DNA from 3 places in the Mesorhizobium sp. CA12 genome. Region 3 is predicted to be linked to each of the others. Evidence: predicted binding sites of a transcription regulator. Region 3 holds the regulator's gene; each other region holds the start of a gene.

Region 1 (4,696 bases), on a different contig from region 3:
CGGTGACGCCGACCACCGAGGTGATGTTGATGATGCGGCCATGGCGGCGGCGCATCATCGGATGGGTCAGTTCGCGGGTCAGCCGGAACACAGCGGTGAGGTTGACCTCGATCACCGAATCCCAGTCGGCGTCCGACATGCGCACGAACAGGCCGTCCTTGGTGATGCCGGCATTGTTGACCAGGATGTCGACGCCCTCGAGATCGGCCTCCGCTTTCTGGCCGAGCGCCTTGACCGCGTCGCGGTTCGTCAGGTCCGCCGGAAACAGTTTTACGCGGTCGCCCAATTCGCCCGCCAAGGCTTCCAGCTTCTCCACACGGGTGCCGTGCAGGCCGACGATCGCGCCCTGGCTGTGCAGCACCCTGGCGATCGCCTCGCCGATGCCCCCCGATGCGCCGGTGACGAGCGCCTTGCGGCCGGTCAGTTCGAACATATCTTCAACCTCATTTTTCCAGACGGCTGCAAGCAGTCGCGCTCCGTATACGTCATATCGTCCAAGTCACGCTAGACAAGCATCGGACTTGGCGAAGGCCTCCTTCCCGTCGTCATCCACGGGCGGAGCGGGAGCGAAGCGGACGCGTAGACCCGAGGATCCATGCCGTGACATTGGCCGAAGGATGCAACGGAGCAGAATTCTGCACCGCGGCGGCACTTCCAAGTCACGGCATGGATTCTAGGGTCTGCGCTGCGTCGCTTCGCTCCTTGCTCCGCCCTAGAATGACGAAAACGGGGCCTCACCCCAAAGCCGCCAGCGCGGCCTCGACTTCCGCCGCCGTGCCCACGGCGCCGGTGGCGATGTCGCGGTTGATGCGGCGCGCCAGGCCCGACAGCACCTTGCCTGCGCCGACTTCATAGAGGCTCGCGACGCCGTTGGCGCCAAACCATTCCACCGTCTCTCGCCAACGTACGCGGGCGACCACCTGCTCGACCAGGCGGCGGACGATCTCATCGGGGTCGCTGGTCGGGGTTACGGTGACGTTCGAGACGATCGGAACCACCGGCGCGGATTTCGCGACACCGGCCAGCGCCTCGCGCATTATGTCGGCGGCAGGCGTCATCAGCGCCGAATGAAAGGGGGCGGAAACCTGCAGCATCAGCGCCCGCTTGGCGCCTTTTTCGGTGCACAGCTTCGCCGCCAGCTCGACCGCCGGCCTGGCGCCGGAGATCACCAGCTGGCCGCCGCCATTGTCGTTGGCGACCTGGCAGACGGAGCCGTTGCCGACCTCGCGAGCTGCCTCGGCGCAAGCGGCCTCGACGTCGGCCTGTTCCAGCCCGATGATCGCGGCCATGGCACCCTCGCCGGCCGGCACCGCCGCCTGCATGGCGTTGCCGCGGGTCCGAAGCAGCCGCGCCGCGTCGCCGACCGAAACGAAGCCGGCCGCAGCAAGCGCGGAATATTCACCAAGCGAATGGCCGGCGACATAAGCCACCTTGTCCTTCAGCGAGAAGCCGCGCGCTTCGAGCGCGCGCATCGCCGCCAGCGACACCGCCATCAGCGCCGGCTGGGCATTGGCGGTCAGCGTCAGCGTCTCTTCCGGCCCTTCCCAGATGAGTTTCGACAGTTTTTCGCCGAGCGCTGCGTCCACTTCCTCGAAGACGCGACGCGCTTCGGGGAATGCATCGGCGAGGTCCTTGCCCATGCCGACGGCCTGGCTGCCCTGTCCCGGAAAGGTGAATGCGACGGCCATTTTGAGGTCTCTCCAGAGGCTGGTTTTGTCTGCCTCTGGCGCAAGGCGGACAGCCAAGTCAAGCCCGCAGGCGTCTCTTCGGCCTGCATTTCGGTCGGAAATCCTGCTGACTGCCTGTTCCAAAAGGCCTTTTACTTGATCACACCTGATGAAAACCGCTCACGTTTAGTTTGCTGGCTCTTCTTATTTCCGCCACAGGCGCTAGCTTTGCGTGACATTTCGATGACAGTGGCGTGACGCGAGTGGAAGACGCGTGACAAGGGCCGGGGAAGCAAAGTGGCAAGGATCAGGAAAGGCGCGGCCAAACCCGCGCCGCAATTTTTGGAAGACGATCCGTCCACCGGCTATCTGCCGGGACGAGCCTGGCCGACCGTACGCTACGGCCTGTCGACGCTTCTTGCCTCAGCCCTGCTCGTCTTCGCGATCGAGCTGATCGTACGCGGCGATTTCTTCGGCACAGTCGATTTCTTCATGCAGCCCTTCAAGCCCGGCTGGACCACCATCATCGTCTTCGCCCTGGTGCTGCTCGGGCTGGACGCCATACTCGGCCGAAGCCACCAGAGCCTGATGATCGTGGCGCCGCTGACGCTGGCGCTGGCCTTTGTCGGCCACCAGAAATCGCGTTACCTCGGCGACCCGCTCTATCCCACGGATTTCCTGTTCGCCCGCCAGATCATGGCGCTGATGCCGCTCCTGGTGCGCGAGCGCCCGTGGACGGCCGTCATGCTGGCGGTCGGCATCGTCGGCGGTCTGACGCTGCTCGTCTACGGCTGGCGGACCTGGCGCCGGCGAGTACCCATCCTCAGCCGCAAGGGCCGCCTGGCGCGGCTGGCGCTTGCCGTGCCGCTGCTCGCCTTCTTCGTCTCGATCATGGACTACGCCACCTTCTCGTGGACGCGCGACCGGCTGCAGATCATCCCGATCATGTGGGACCAGAAGGAGAACTACGCCTCCAACGGCTTTGCGCTGGCCTTCGCGATGAACGTGCCGATGGCGCATGTCGCGGCGCCGCCCGGCTATTCCGAGAAGACGATGGCCGCGATCCAGCGCCCCGACGTCGCCGCTTCCATGCCGGACGAGAAGCCGGATATCGTGGTGGTGATGAGCGAATCCTTCTGGGATCCGACGCACCTGCCCGGCGTCACCATCAAGCCCGACCCGATCCCGACGGTCAGGGCGTTGCGCTCCGGCTCGATGTTCTCGCCCGAGTTCGGCGGCATGACCGCCAATATCGAGTTCGAGGCGCTGACCGGCTTTTCCAACGCCTTCCTGCCGGCCGGCTCGATCCCCTATCAGCAATATGTGCGCACCCCGACCCCGTCGCTGGCGACCTTCCTGAAGAGCCAGGGTTACCGGGCGCGCGCCATCCATCCCGGCACCAACTGGTTCTGGAACCGCGGCGCCGTCTATGCCGATTTCGGCTTCAACGACTTCCGCTCCGAAGAGACGCTGCCGCCGATGGAAAAGCGCGGGCCGCTGGCTTCCGACGCGGCGATGACCGACGAGATCATCCGCGAGGCCGACACCAGCGACGATCCGGTGTTCCTGTTCGCCGTCAGCCTGCAGAACCACGGTCCTTACGAGCCCTACCGCTACTACAACCCGACGCATTCGATCGACGCGCCGATCAGTTCCTGGGCGCGGGAATCGCTGCTTTCCTATGCCGAGGGGTCGGCCGACGCCGACCGCGGCCTGCAGCGCCTGATCGACTGGGCGAAGGCCCGCCAGCGGCCGACCATCATCGCCTTCTTCGGCGACCATCTGCCGCCGCTCGGACCCGTCTATGTCGAGACCGGCTTCCTCAAGGACAATGTCGCGCCGCGCAAGGAGCCGGCGGTCGCCGCGCTCGAACACCACGATACGCCTTTGGTTATCTGGTCGAACCGCTCCGGTCCGGTCGAGAACATCGGCTCGGTGAGCCCGGCCTTCCTGCCCTATCATATCCTGACCACGGCAGGCATCAGCCACCCCTATTACACCGGCTTCCTCGGCGCGCTGCGCGAACACTACCGGGTGGTCGACCGCAACCTGCTCCTGTCGCCCGTGGGCGAAGCAACGCCGGATTGGGCGAGGCAGAAGCAGATCGATCCGAAGATCAACGATTTCCGGCTCATCCAATACGACATGATGTTCGGCAAGCGGCTCTCGGCGCCCGATTTCTTCCCCGAGACGGTGAACAGGCTGGTCGCGCATACAAGCTGAGCTGACCGGCGGTCACAGCCGATCACAGCTATCCCGGCGCGAAACGATGTTTCGATGCCGGGCCTTGGAAAGGTTTTGTCGCTGCGATTTAGAGCAATTCCAGGAAAAGTGTGAGCGGTTTTCCGTCCGAAATTGCGTAACAAACAAGGAGATAGGGCGTTTCGCCGTTTCCGTGAACGGTGAACGCGCTAGACGTCAAAAGCCTGGAACGGGCTGGACCTTTCCACTCAGCCGAGCGCCAAGCGTCAAAGCGGCCGGAAAATTCTTGATCACGGCGCGCATGGCCGACGCGCCACCTGGCCCAAGCGCTATTTTGGCAATCAAGGCCGCGGCACGCAGACGGGTCGAGAATTGCCGACGCCATTCGCGTTCGTAGCGATGCCCAGCGGCGTCGCGGTCCTCGTGACCTTTGCCCGATGCGATCAGTTCTCGCGCAAGCAGCCAGCCCGATTGCAGCGCCATCGAAATCCCTTCGGCGATGACAGGATGCGACTCGCCCGCGATGTTGCCGACACGGAAGATGCCCTGATCGTAACCGGCCCGGATGCCCGGATGAATCGGTCCCGCAGCCAGCCATGGGCCATCCAATTCGGCACCTGCCAGCGCAGTTCGCACGCCTCGGCACGAGGCCAGGACGTGGCGCGATACCGCATCCGCCGCCGCAATATTCCCAAAGCGCCGGCGCAGCCCGGATAGAACATCGCGGCGGATACAGCAGGAGATTGAAACCCGGCCATTGTCCGCAGTTACCATCCCGCCATATCCGCCTGGGAATACCAGCAGCGGCATCAGATCGGGCGCCAGCG
Region 2 (4,696 bases), on a different contig from region 3:
TCATGCGCAACTCCGGCGAAGGCATTCCGCTGCTGCTCGATGCCGGCCATCTCGCCTTTGCCGGCGGCGACGTGCTGCGCGCCATTGACAATCACCACAAGCGCATCAACCACGTCCATGTGAAGGATGTTCGCATGGGCGTGATCGACAGGCTCGACCGCACGAAACAGTCCTTCCTCGACGCCGTGGCGCTCGGCGCCTTCACCGTGCCGGGCGACGGCTCACTCGACTTCGGGGCGATTGTCCAGCGGTTCGCCGATCATGGCTATGAAGGCTGGTTCGTGGTCGAGGCCGAGCAGGATCCGAAGAAGAACCCGCCGCTCAAGATGGCCCAGGTCGGCCACAAGGAACTTATGCGGGTGATGACGGCCGCCGGCTATACGGTCGAGACGCAGGGTTTTCCGGCCTGAGCAGTGGATTAGTCGGGGCGCCCGGTTTATCCGTTGTGCTTTGGGCAAATCCTGGATTGGCGCGATGAAAGACTATGAGCATCCCTTCTTCCGGCCGCTGTGGCGCCGTATCGCGGTCGTCGCGGTCTGCCTGGTCTGGTCGGTGATCGAATTCGCGTCCGGCACGCCGTTCTGGGGCGTCATCGCGCTGGGCTTCGCCGGCTATGCCGTGTGGCAGTTTTTCTACCTCTATAAGCCGATTGAGGAGAACAAGGCCGAACCCGGACCGAAGGAGTGACTAATCCATGGCTCAGAAGCGTCTACGGATCGGATACTGCGTGCATGGCGGATCGCATGCGTTGGCGATTAGCCGAAACGCCCCTCGCTTCGTCATCCACGGGCGAAGCAAGGAGCGCAGCGACGTAGCGCAGACCCTAGGATCCATTCCGTGACTTCGAAGCAGCCGCTGCGGTACAGAATTCTGCTCCGCAGCGCCCTTCGATTGAGGTAACCGGCATGGATTCTAGGGTCTCCGCGACGGAGCTGCGCTCCTGCTTCGCCCTAGAATGACGAAGTTTGGAGGCCTCGGCCAATCTCGAAGGTTGTGCTGGTTCTGTCAGCCGGCAAGATCCTTGATCCGCAACCAACGAAGGCCAACGGAATAGGAGAGACAAAAATGTCGAAACTGCTCGTCAAGCCCGACAAGGGCCACGGCCATGTCGCTCACGTCACGCCGCAAAGCGCCGGCTGGACCTATGTCGGTTTCGACCTGCATCGGCTTCGTCCGGGCGAGACGGTGTCCGGCAAAACCGGCGAGCGCGAGGTCTGCCTGGTGTTCGTCACCGGCAAGGGCAAAGCGTCGGCCGGCGGCAAGGATCTCGGCCTGCTCGGCGAGCGCATGTCGCCCTTCGAAGGCAAGCCGTGGTCGGTCTATGTGCCGCAAGGCGCCGACTGGTCGGTGACCGCCGATACCGAGCTGGAACTCGCCGTCTGCTCGGCGCCCGGCTTAAGCGGCGGCCTGCCGGTGCGCGTCATCGGACCTGACGATCTCGGCCAGGAGGTGCGCGGCAAGGGCACCAACACGCGCTACGTCACCAACATCCTGCCCGAGGGCAAGCCGGCTGATTCGCTGCTGGTGGTCGAGGTGATTACGCCCGGCGGCCACACGTCGAGCTACCCGCCGCACAAGCACGACCAGGACAATCTGCCGGCCGAGTCCTATCTCGAGGAGACCTATTACCACCGGCTCAACCCGCCGCAGGGCTTTGCCTTCCAACGCGTCTACACCGATGCCGACCGCAACGGCGTGCGCGAGCTGGACGAGGCGATGGCGATCGAGGACGGCGATGTCGTGCTGGTGCCCAAGGGCTATCATCCCTGCGCGGCCTGCCACGGCTACGATCTTTATTACCTCAACGTCATGGCCGGACCGAAGCGGACGTGGAAATTCCACAACGCGGCCGAGCATGAATGGCTGATCAAGGCCTGATCGGCACGCCGGCAAAGCCGTTGGTCCAGCCCGGAAAAATCGTCGGCTAACGAGCTCCGTGCTGGACTTGCCTTCGAAAACCCACGAAAGCTTCGTCAATCCGTCATGGAAATCACCTATGGCAGCGGTTCCGGTGCATGTCGCCGCAAGCGCTCCGGCGTTTTTGGGTCCCGACTTGCCAAGACAATGACTTGAAGCGCGTCGCATATTCCTTTGGGGCGCGCAGCGCGCTTGACGAGGAACGCCCATGCGCTACGCGATCTACTACACCCCGGGGCAGAACGAGAAGCTGGCGCGCATTGCCGCCAACTGGCTGGGCCGCGACCCGTTTGGCGCGGCGACGCGGCCGGTCGAGGCCGTAGGCGATCTGTCGGCCGCGGAAGTCGCTTTCCATACTGCCTCTGCCCGGCGCTACGGATTCCACGCGACGCTGAAAGCGCCGTTCCGGTTGGCGCCGAACGAGACGGAAGCTTCGCTGCGCGCCGCGCTCGACGCTTTCGCCGAGGCGACGCCGCCTGTGATCATCCCGCGTCTCGTCGTCGGCCAGATCGACGGCTTTTTCGCGCTGGTGCCGGAAGCGCAGTTCGCGCCACTCAACGATTTCGCCGGCGAGGTGGTGCGCGCCTTCGATCCGTTCCGCGCGCCGCTGACGGAGGCCGAGATCGAGCGCCGCAGTCCCGATGCGCTGAAGCCGGACGAGTTCCGCAACCTCTGCCAATGGGGTTATCCTTACGTCTTCGACACGTTCCGCTTCCACATGACGCTGTCGGGGCGGGTCGGGCCACAGGAAAGCCCACGTCTTCGTGCAGCGATCGACGGCCTGTTCGCCGATGTGCTGCGGCAGCCGGTGCCGGTGGATGCGCTGACATTGTTCGTCGAAAGCGAGCCCGGCGCCCCGTTCATGGTGCTTTCCCATCATACGCTTGGCCGTAGCCCCGCCCGCAAAACAGCTTGATTGATATAGGACCGCCCGAGATGACCGCCGAAACCGTTCTCACCAATGCCCGCATCGTGCTGCCCGATGAAATCGTCGAGGGCTCGCTGTTGTTGCGCGACGGCCTGATTGCCGCCGTCGAGCCGGGGGCTGCCCGCGCCGGCGAGGACATGGGCGGCGACTACATCATCCCAGGTCTTGTCGAGCTGCACACCGATCACCTCGAAGGCCACTACGCGCCGCGCCCGAAAGTGCGCTGGAACCCGATCGCCGCCGTGCTTGCCCATGACGCCCAGGTGGCGACCGCCGGCATCACGACGGTGCTCGACGCCTTGCGCGTCGGCATGGACGAGGATGCCGACCTGAAATCCGAGGACGTTCGCAAGCTGGCCGACGCGATCGAGGACAGCGTGCGCCAGGATCGGCTCAGGGCCGACCATTTCATCCACCTGCGTTGCGAGGTCTCGGCGCCGGACTGCCTCGAGGCTTTCGCTAATTTCGAGACCGACGAGCGGGTTAAGCTCGCCTCGCTGATGGACCACGCGCCCGGACAGCGCCAGTTCGTCAACCTCGAGACCTATGCCTACTACTACCAGCGCAAACTGAAGCTGACGGACCGCGACTTCCAGAAATTCTGCGAGAAGCGGATGGCCGAATCGGCCCGCAATTCCGGTCCGAACCGCGTCTTCATCTCGGCCGCCTGCCGGGAGCGCGGCATCGTGCTGGCGAGCCATGACGACGCGACCGCCGGCCATGTCGACGAAGCGATCGAGCAGGGCGTGCGCGTCGCCGAGTTCCCGACGACGCAAGAGGCGGCCAAGGCCTCGAAGGCGGCGGGCCTCGGCGTGCTGATGGGCGCGCCGAACGTCATGCGCGGCGCCTCGCATTCCGGCAATGTCTCGGCGCGCACGCTCGCCGCCGACGGCCTGCTCGACATCCTTTCATCCGACTACATCCCCTTCAGCCTGATCCAGTCGGCCTTCTTCCTCGGCGATGTCGTCGACGGCATCTCGCTGCCGCAGGCGGTCGCCATGGTCTCGAAGAACCCGGCCGAAGCGATCGGCCTCGCCGACCGCGGCGTCGTCGAGCCCGGCCGCCGGGCCGACCTGGTGCGGGTGCGCGTGGACGACCATGTGCCGGTCGTGCGCACCGTGTGGCGTCAGGGCGGCCGGGTCGCATGATGGTCTCGGCCCTCATCGAGCGCGAGCTGGCCGACAGCCTGCCGATTCGCAACGGCGTCTTCGTCGCGGTGGTCGGCCCGAGCGGCGCCGGCAAGGACACGCTGATCGGCTACGCCAAGGCGCGCTTTGCCGGCGAGACGCGGCTGGAATTCGTGCGCCGTGTCATCACCAGGCCGAGCGACACGGCAAGCGAGGACCACGACACGCTGGCCGATGCCGCCTTTGCCGAGGCGGAGGCGGACGGCGCCTTCTCGCTGTGCTGGGACGCGCACGGCCTGCGCTATGGCCTGCCGGCCGATGTCGACTGGGCCGTGGCCAACGGTCATGTAGCCGTGGCGAATGTCTCCCGATCGGTCATCCCGGCGCTGCGCGAGCGCTACGCCAATCTGGCTGTGGTCGAGATCACCGCCACGCCGGAGATCCTCGCCGAGCGGCTGGCGGCGCGCGGCCGTGAATCGCGCGGCGAAGTGCTTGCCCGCCTGGCGCGCAGCGCCAATGTCAAGCTGACGGGACCGGATGTGACCTCGATCGACAACAGCGGCGACAAGGAAATCGCCGGCGAACGCTTCGCCGAGGTGCTGCGCAAGGCGATGGCGTTCTCGGATCTGTCGGACATGATCTAGCGCTTTCCCTTCTCCCCCTGTGGGAGAAGGTGGATCGGCGCGAAGCGCCGAGACGGATGAGGGGTGCTCCAGCTTGGCGG
Region 3 (4,696 bases):
CCGTCGGGCTGCGGGAAGTCGACGCTGCTGCGCGTGCTCAACCGCATCTACGAGCTCTATCCGAAGCAGAGCGCCGAGGGCCAGGTGCTGCTCGACGGCAAGAACATCCTCGACCGCTCGCAGGACCTCAACCTGCTCAGGACCAAGATCGGCATGGTGTTTCAGAAGCCGACGCCGTTCCCGATGTCGATCTACGAGAACATCGCTTTCGGCGTCAGGCTCTATGAGAAGATCAGCAAGGCCGAGATGGACAGCCGCGTCGAGCAGGCGCTGAAGCGCGCAGCACTCTGGAACGAGGTCAAGGACAAGCTCAACGCCAGCGGCCTCAGCCTCTCGGGCGGCCAGCAGCAGCGCCTGTGCATCGCCCGTACCGTTGCTGTGAAGCCCGAGGTCATCCTGCTCGACGAGCCGGCCTCGGCGCTCGATCCGCTGTCGACCGCCAAGATCGAGGAACTGATCGACGAGCTGCAGGCCGACTACACGATCGTCATCGTCACCCACAACATGCAGCAGGCGGCGCGCGTGTCGCGGCAGACGGCGTTCATGTATCTGGGCGAGCTGGTGGAGTTCGACCGGACCGAGAAGATCTTCACCTCGCCCCGCGAAAAGCGCACGCAGGACTACATCACCGGCCGCTTCGGCTGAGCTCATACGAGGACATCATCATGGCCGAACATACCGTCGCTTCCTTCGACGAGGATCTGAGGCAGATCAGCCGGCTCATCAACGACATGGGCGATCTCGCCAGCTCGATGGTCGGCGCTTCGACCAAGGCTCTGCTTGAGACCGACAATGCCATGGCGCAGCGCGTCGTTTCCGACGATGCCATCATGGACGCGCGCCAGCGCGAGCTCGACGACCGCGCCATCACGCTGATCGCCAAGCGCCAGCCGATGGCCGACGACCTGCGCAATGTGGTTGGCTCGATCCGCATGGCGGGCGACCTCGAACGCATCGGCGACCTCGCCAAGAACATCGCCAAGCGCGTCGGCTCGGTCGGCGTCAGCGCCGCGCCGCGCGACCTCACGCATTCGATCGATTCCATGGCGCAGCTGGTGCTGATCCAGGTCCAGGCCGTGATCCAGGAATATACGGTGGGCGACGCCACGGCGCTGGCCAAGCTTCGCAACGACGACGAGCGCATCGACGTCAAATACACATCCGTCTTCCGGGAGCTCCTGACCTACATGATGGAAGACCCGCGCAACATCACCGCCTGCACGCATCTTCTGTTCTGCGCCAAGAATCTCGAGCGGATCGGCGACCATGTGACCAACATCGCCGAGAACGCCTATTATGTGCTGACCGGCACGCAATTGCCCGCGAATCGTCCCAAGCAGGACGAGACGACAATGTCGGCGCCGGCGGCCTGACGAAGGGTACCTGCCAATGATCGCGCCACGCATCATGGTGGTGGAGGACGAGGAGCCGCTTGGGGTGCTGCTCCGCTACAATCTCGAATCCGAGGGTTACCAGGTCGAAGTGGTGACCCGCGGCGACGAGGCCGAAATCCGCCTTCAGGAAAACGTTCCCGACCTGCTCGTGCTCGACTGGATGGTGCCGGCGGTTTCCGGCATCGAGCTCTGCCGGCGCCTCAGGATGCGGCCCGAGACCGAGCGGCTGCCGATCATCATGCTGACCGCGCGGGGCGAAGAAAGCGACCGCGTGCGCGGCCTCTCGACCGGCGCCGACGACTATCTGGTCAAGCCGTTCTCGACGCCGGAGTTCATGGCGCGCGTCAAGGCGCTGCTGCGCCGCGCCAAGCCGGAGGTGCTGTCCAGCGTGCTCAAGGTCGGCGACATCGTGCTCGACCGCGAGTCGCACCGCGTCTACCGCAAGAAGAGCGAGATCAGGCTCGGCCCGACCGAGTTCCGGCTGCTGGAATTCATGATGCGTCATCCCGGCCGGGTGTTCTCGCGCAGCCAGCTGCTCGACAATGTCTGGGGCGAGACGATCTATATCGACGAACGCACCGTCGACGTCCATGTCGGCCGTCTGCGCAAAGCGGTCAACAATGGCCGCATGCCGGACGTCATCCGCACCATCCGCGGGGCGGGTTACGCGATCAGGGAAGATTAGGGATAGGGGCTGAGACGCTGACGGGTTCTGTGTCTCCAGCATCGGATCGCGTGCATTGGCGGTTAGCCGAGACGCTTGTGCTTCGTCATCCACGGGCGGAGCAAGGAGCGCAGCGACGCAGCGCAGACCCGAGGATCCATTCCGTGATGTCGATGCGTTGCGACAGTCCAGAATTCTGTGCCGCTGCGCTCGACGCGTGAGATAGCGGCATGGATTCCAGGGTCTCCGCGACGGAGCTTCGCTCCTGCTCCGCCCTGGAATGACGAAGCTGCGGGGCCTTCCCTTCGCTAATTCAAGCGTCTGCTGCTGTCCCGGACCTCTTCAAGGCTGCCTCAGGCCACGTTCTTTCCCGTCCCCACTCTTGCCTGGCCTCCCGGCGCGAAAATCTCCTGGTCGACGAAGGTCAACGCGCGCATGGCGCAGCCTTCGCGGATCAGCGGCAACTCGTTCGGCTCGGTGTCGAAGGAGATCGATTCGGAGTGCTGGCCGCCGGCCGTCTGGGCGATCGCCTCGCGCAGCGCCGGCTCGATCAGGTCGAAGGCGGCCGCGCTGACGCCGACCATGGCTACAGGCGCCGGGTCGATGAGGGCGAACAGGCTGCCGAGACCGAAACCAAGCGCTTCGCCGGCCCGGCGGTAAGCCTCCCGTTCGGGGCCGTCCCTCTCGCGCGCCTTCGCGGCAAGGGCCCGCATGTCGGCGTCGCCGACGTCGACCGGCTCGGCGTCCTCGCTCATTTTCATGGCGCTGCGCCAGATCGCATAGTTGCCGGCATAGGCCTCGACGCAGCCGCGGCGGCCGCAGCGGCAAAGCGCCCCGCCCGGGCGGTGAATCATGTGGCCGAACTCGCCGCCGGAGGAATGCGTGCCGGTGAACAGCGCACCCTTGAGCACGAGACCCATGCCGATGCCGTGCGACAACAGGATGGCGATGAAGTCGTCACGATAGCGCTCCGGGTCGCGCCATTGCAGCGCCACCGCCATCATGTTGCAGTCGTTCTCCATGGTGGCGGAGATGCCGAACTCCTTCTCGAGAATGTCGGCGAAAGGAATGTCGGTCAGCGGCGTTATCGGCGACCAGAGCATGGCGCGTGCATTAGAATCGGTGATGCCCTGAATGCCCATGGCGATGCGGGCGACGCTGCCAATGTCGAGGTCGGGATCCTGCAGCCGGCGCCGCACGATCGCCACGCATTCGCCGATCAGCTCGTCGCGGGGCATGACAAGCGTGTCCAGGCGTTGCTGCTCCTCGGCGACAACCTGGCCGGCATAGTCGATCACGGCGACCGACAGGAAGTTCAGAGACAACACCACGGTCAGCACCGCGGCGGCTTCAGGGTTCAGCGCCAGGCCGATCTGCGGCCGGCCGCGCTTCAACGCCGTCGGCTCGCTGGCCTTGCTTTCGGTGAGAATGCCCTCCTGGATCAGGTCGGCGGAGATCGCCGAAATGGTCGAGTGGCTGAGCCCGGTGGTGGCGGCAATTTCGGTCCGTGATGGCTGACCGGCGCGGCGTACCGCCGAAATCACCATGGCGCGGTTGCGCCGGCGCAAATCGTCATGGCGGATTCCGACCGACATCGTTTCGCACGTCCTCCCCAGTCATCGCGGCCTTGTGATAATGCCATGGCCTGTCGCTGACACGCTAGGGATTGTGGCAGAAGCCAGGGGCCATGTCATTATTTATTGCGGATACCGAAAAAAATGCCTGAGCCCATCAAAACCCATCAGAATCTCGGTTGACAGCGCTGTTGTGCTGGACCACTATTTTTTTGAGGCTCGAAAAAAAGCCTCTGTGCCGGCCTTCGGGCCAGTCTGGGTCGCGCCGCACGGGCGCAGGGAGGATATCATGAAGAAATTTGCAGCCGCCATTCTGGCGGGCGTTGCCATGTCGCTGACGCTGGCGTCCGTCGCCGAGGCGAAGGACAAGGTGATCGGCGTGTCGTGGTCGAATTTCCAGGAAGAGCGCTGGAAGACCGACGAAGCAGCGATGAAGGCCGCCATCGAGGCCGCCGGCGACAAGTATATCTCGGCCGACGCGCAGTCCAATCCGGGCAAGCAGCTAACCGACGTCGAAAGCCTGATCTCGCAGGGCGCCAACGCGCTGATCATCCTGGCGCAGGATGCCTCGGCAATCGGCCCGGCAGTGCAGAAGGCGCTCGATGAAGGAATCCCGGTCGTCGGCTATGACCGCCTGATCGAGAACAAGGACGTGTTCTACCTGACCTTCGACAACAAGGAAGTCGGGCGCATGCAGGCCCGCGAGGTGTTCAAGGCCAAGCCGGAAGGCAACTATGTCTTCATCAAGGGCTCGGGCTCCGATCCGAACGCCGACTTCCTGTTCGCGGGCTCCATGGAAGTCCTGAAGGACGCCATCGACAGCGGCAAGATCAAGAATGTCGGCGAGGCCTACACGGACGGCTGGCTGCCGGCCAACGCGCAGAAGAACATGGAGCAGTTCCTGACCGCCAACGACAACAAGGTCGACGCGGTCGTGGCTGCCAATGACGGCACCGCCGGCGGCGTTGTCGCGGCGCTGACGGCGCAGGGGCTGGCCGGCACCGTGCCGGTCTCGGGCCAGGACGGCGACCACGCGGCGCTCAACCGCATCGCGCTCGGCACGC

Evidence for each region. The regulator PhoB, encoded in region 3, activates phosphate uptake and scavenging genes when phosphate is short. The targets are predictions, from matches to a motif close to TGTCATNNANCTGTCAT.
Region 1: LB520_RS17380 (LTA synthase family protein) is a predicted target of PhoB. The motif match lies at 1,900-1,916, and genes of this name have one in related genera.
Region 2: LB520_RS23225 (DUF1045 domain-containing protein) is a predicted target of PhoB. The motif match lies at 1,969-1,985, and genes of this name have one in related genera.

Annotation. Positions count from the first base shown of each region.
Region 1 is NZ_JAIUHT010000010.1:13,488-18,183, reverse strand. Features, by position in the region: gene fabG (3-oxoacyl-[acyl-carrier-protein] reductase) at 1-433, opposite strand, end outside; gene fabD (ACP S-malonyltransferase) at 735-1,688, opposite strand; gene LB520_RS17380 (LTA synthase family protein) at 1,965-3,890, shown strand; gene LB520_RS17375 (NAD(P)/FAD-dependent oxidoreductase) at 4,086-4,696, opposite strand, start outside.
Region 2 is NZ_JAIUHT010000016.1:38,662-43,357, forward strand. Features, by position in the region: gene iolE (myo-inosose-2 dehydratase) at 1-410, shown strand, start outside; gene LB520_RS23215 (DUF3329 domain-containing protein) at 475-687, shown strand; gene iolB (5-deoxy-glucuronate isomerase) at 1,066-1,878, shown strand; gene LB520_RS23225 (DUF1045 domain-containing protein) at 2,126-2,833, shown strand; gene LB520_RS23230 (alpha-D-ribose 1-methylphosphonate 5-triphosphate diphosphatase) at 2,854-3,993, shown strand; gene phnN (phosphonate metabolism protein/1,5-bisphosphokinase (PRPP-forming) PhnN) at 3,990-4,616, shown strand.
Region 3 is NZ_JAIUHT010000003.1:172,306-177,001, reverse strand. Features, by position in the region: gene pstB (phosphate ABC transporter ATP-binding protein PstB) at 1-645, shown strand, start outside; gene phoU (phosphate signaling complex protein PhoU) at 666-1,373, shown strand; gene phoB (phosphate regulon transcriptional regulator PhoB) at 1,390-2,079, shown strand; gene LB520_RS07310 (ROK family protein) at 2,412-3,653, opposite strand; gene xylF (D-xylose ABC transporter substrate-binding protein) at 3,922-4,696, shown strand, end outside.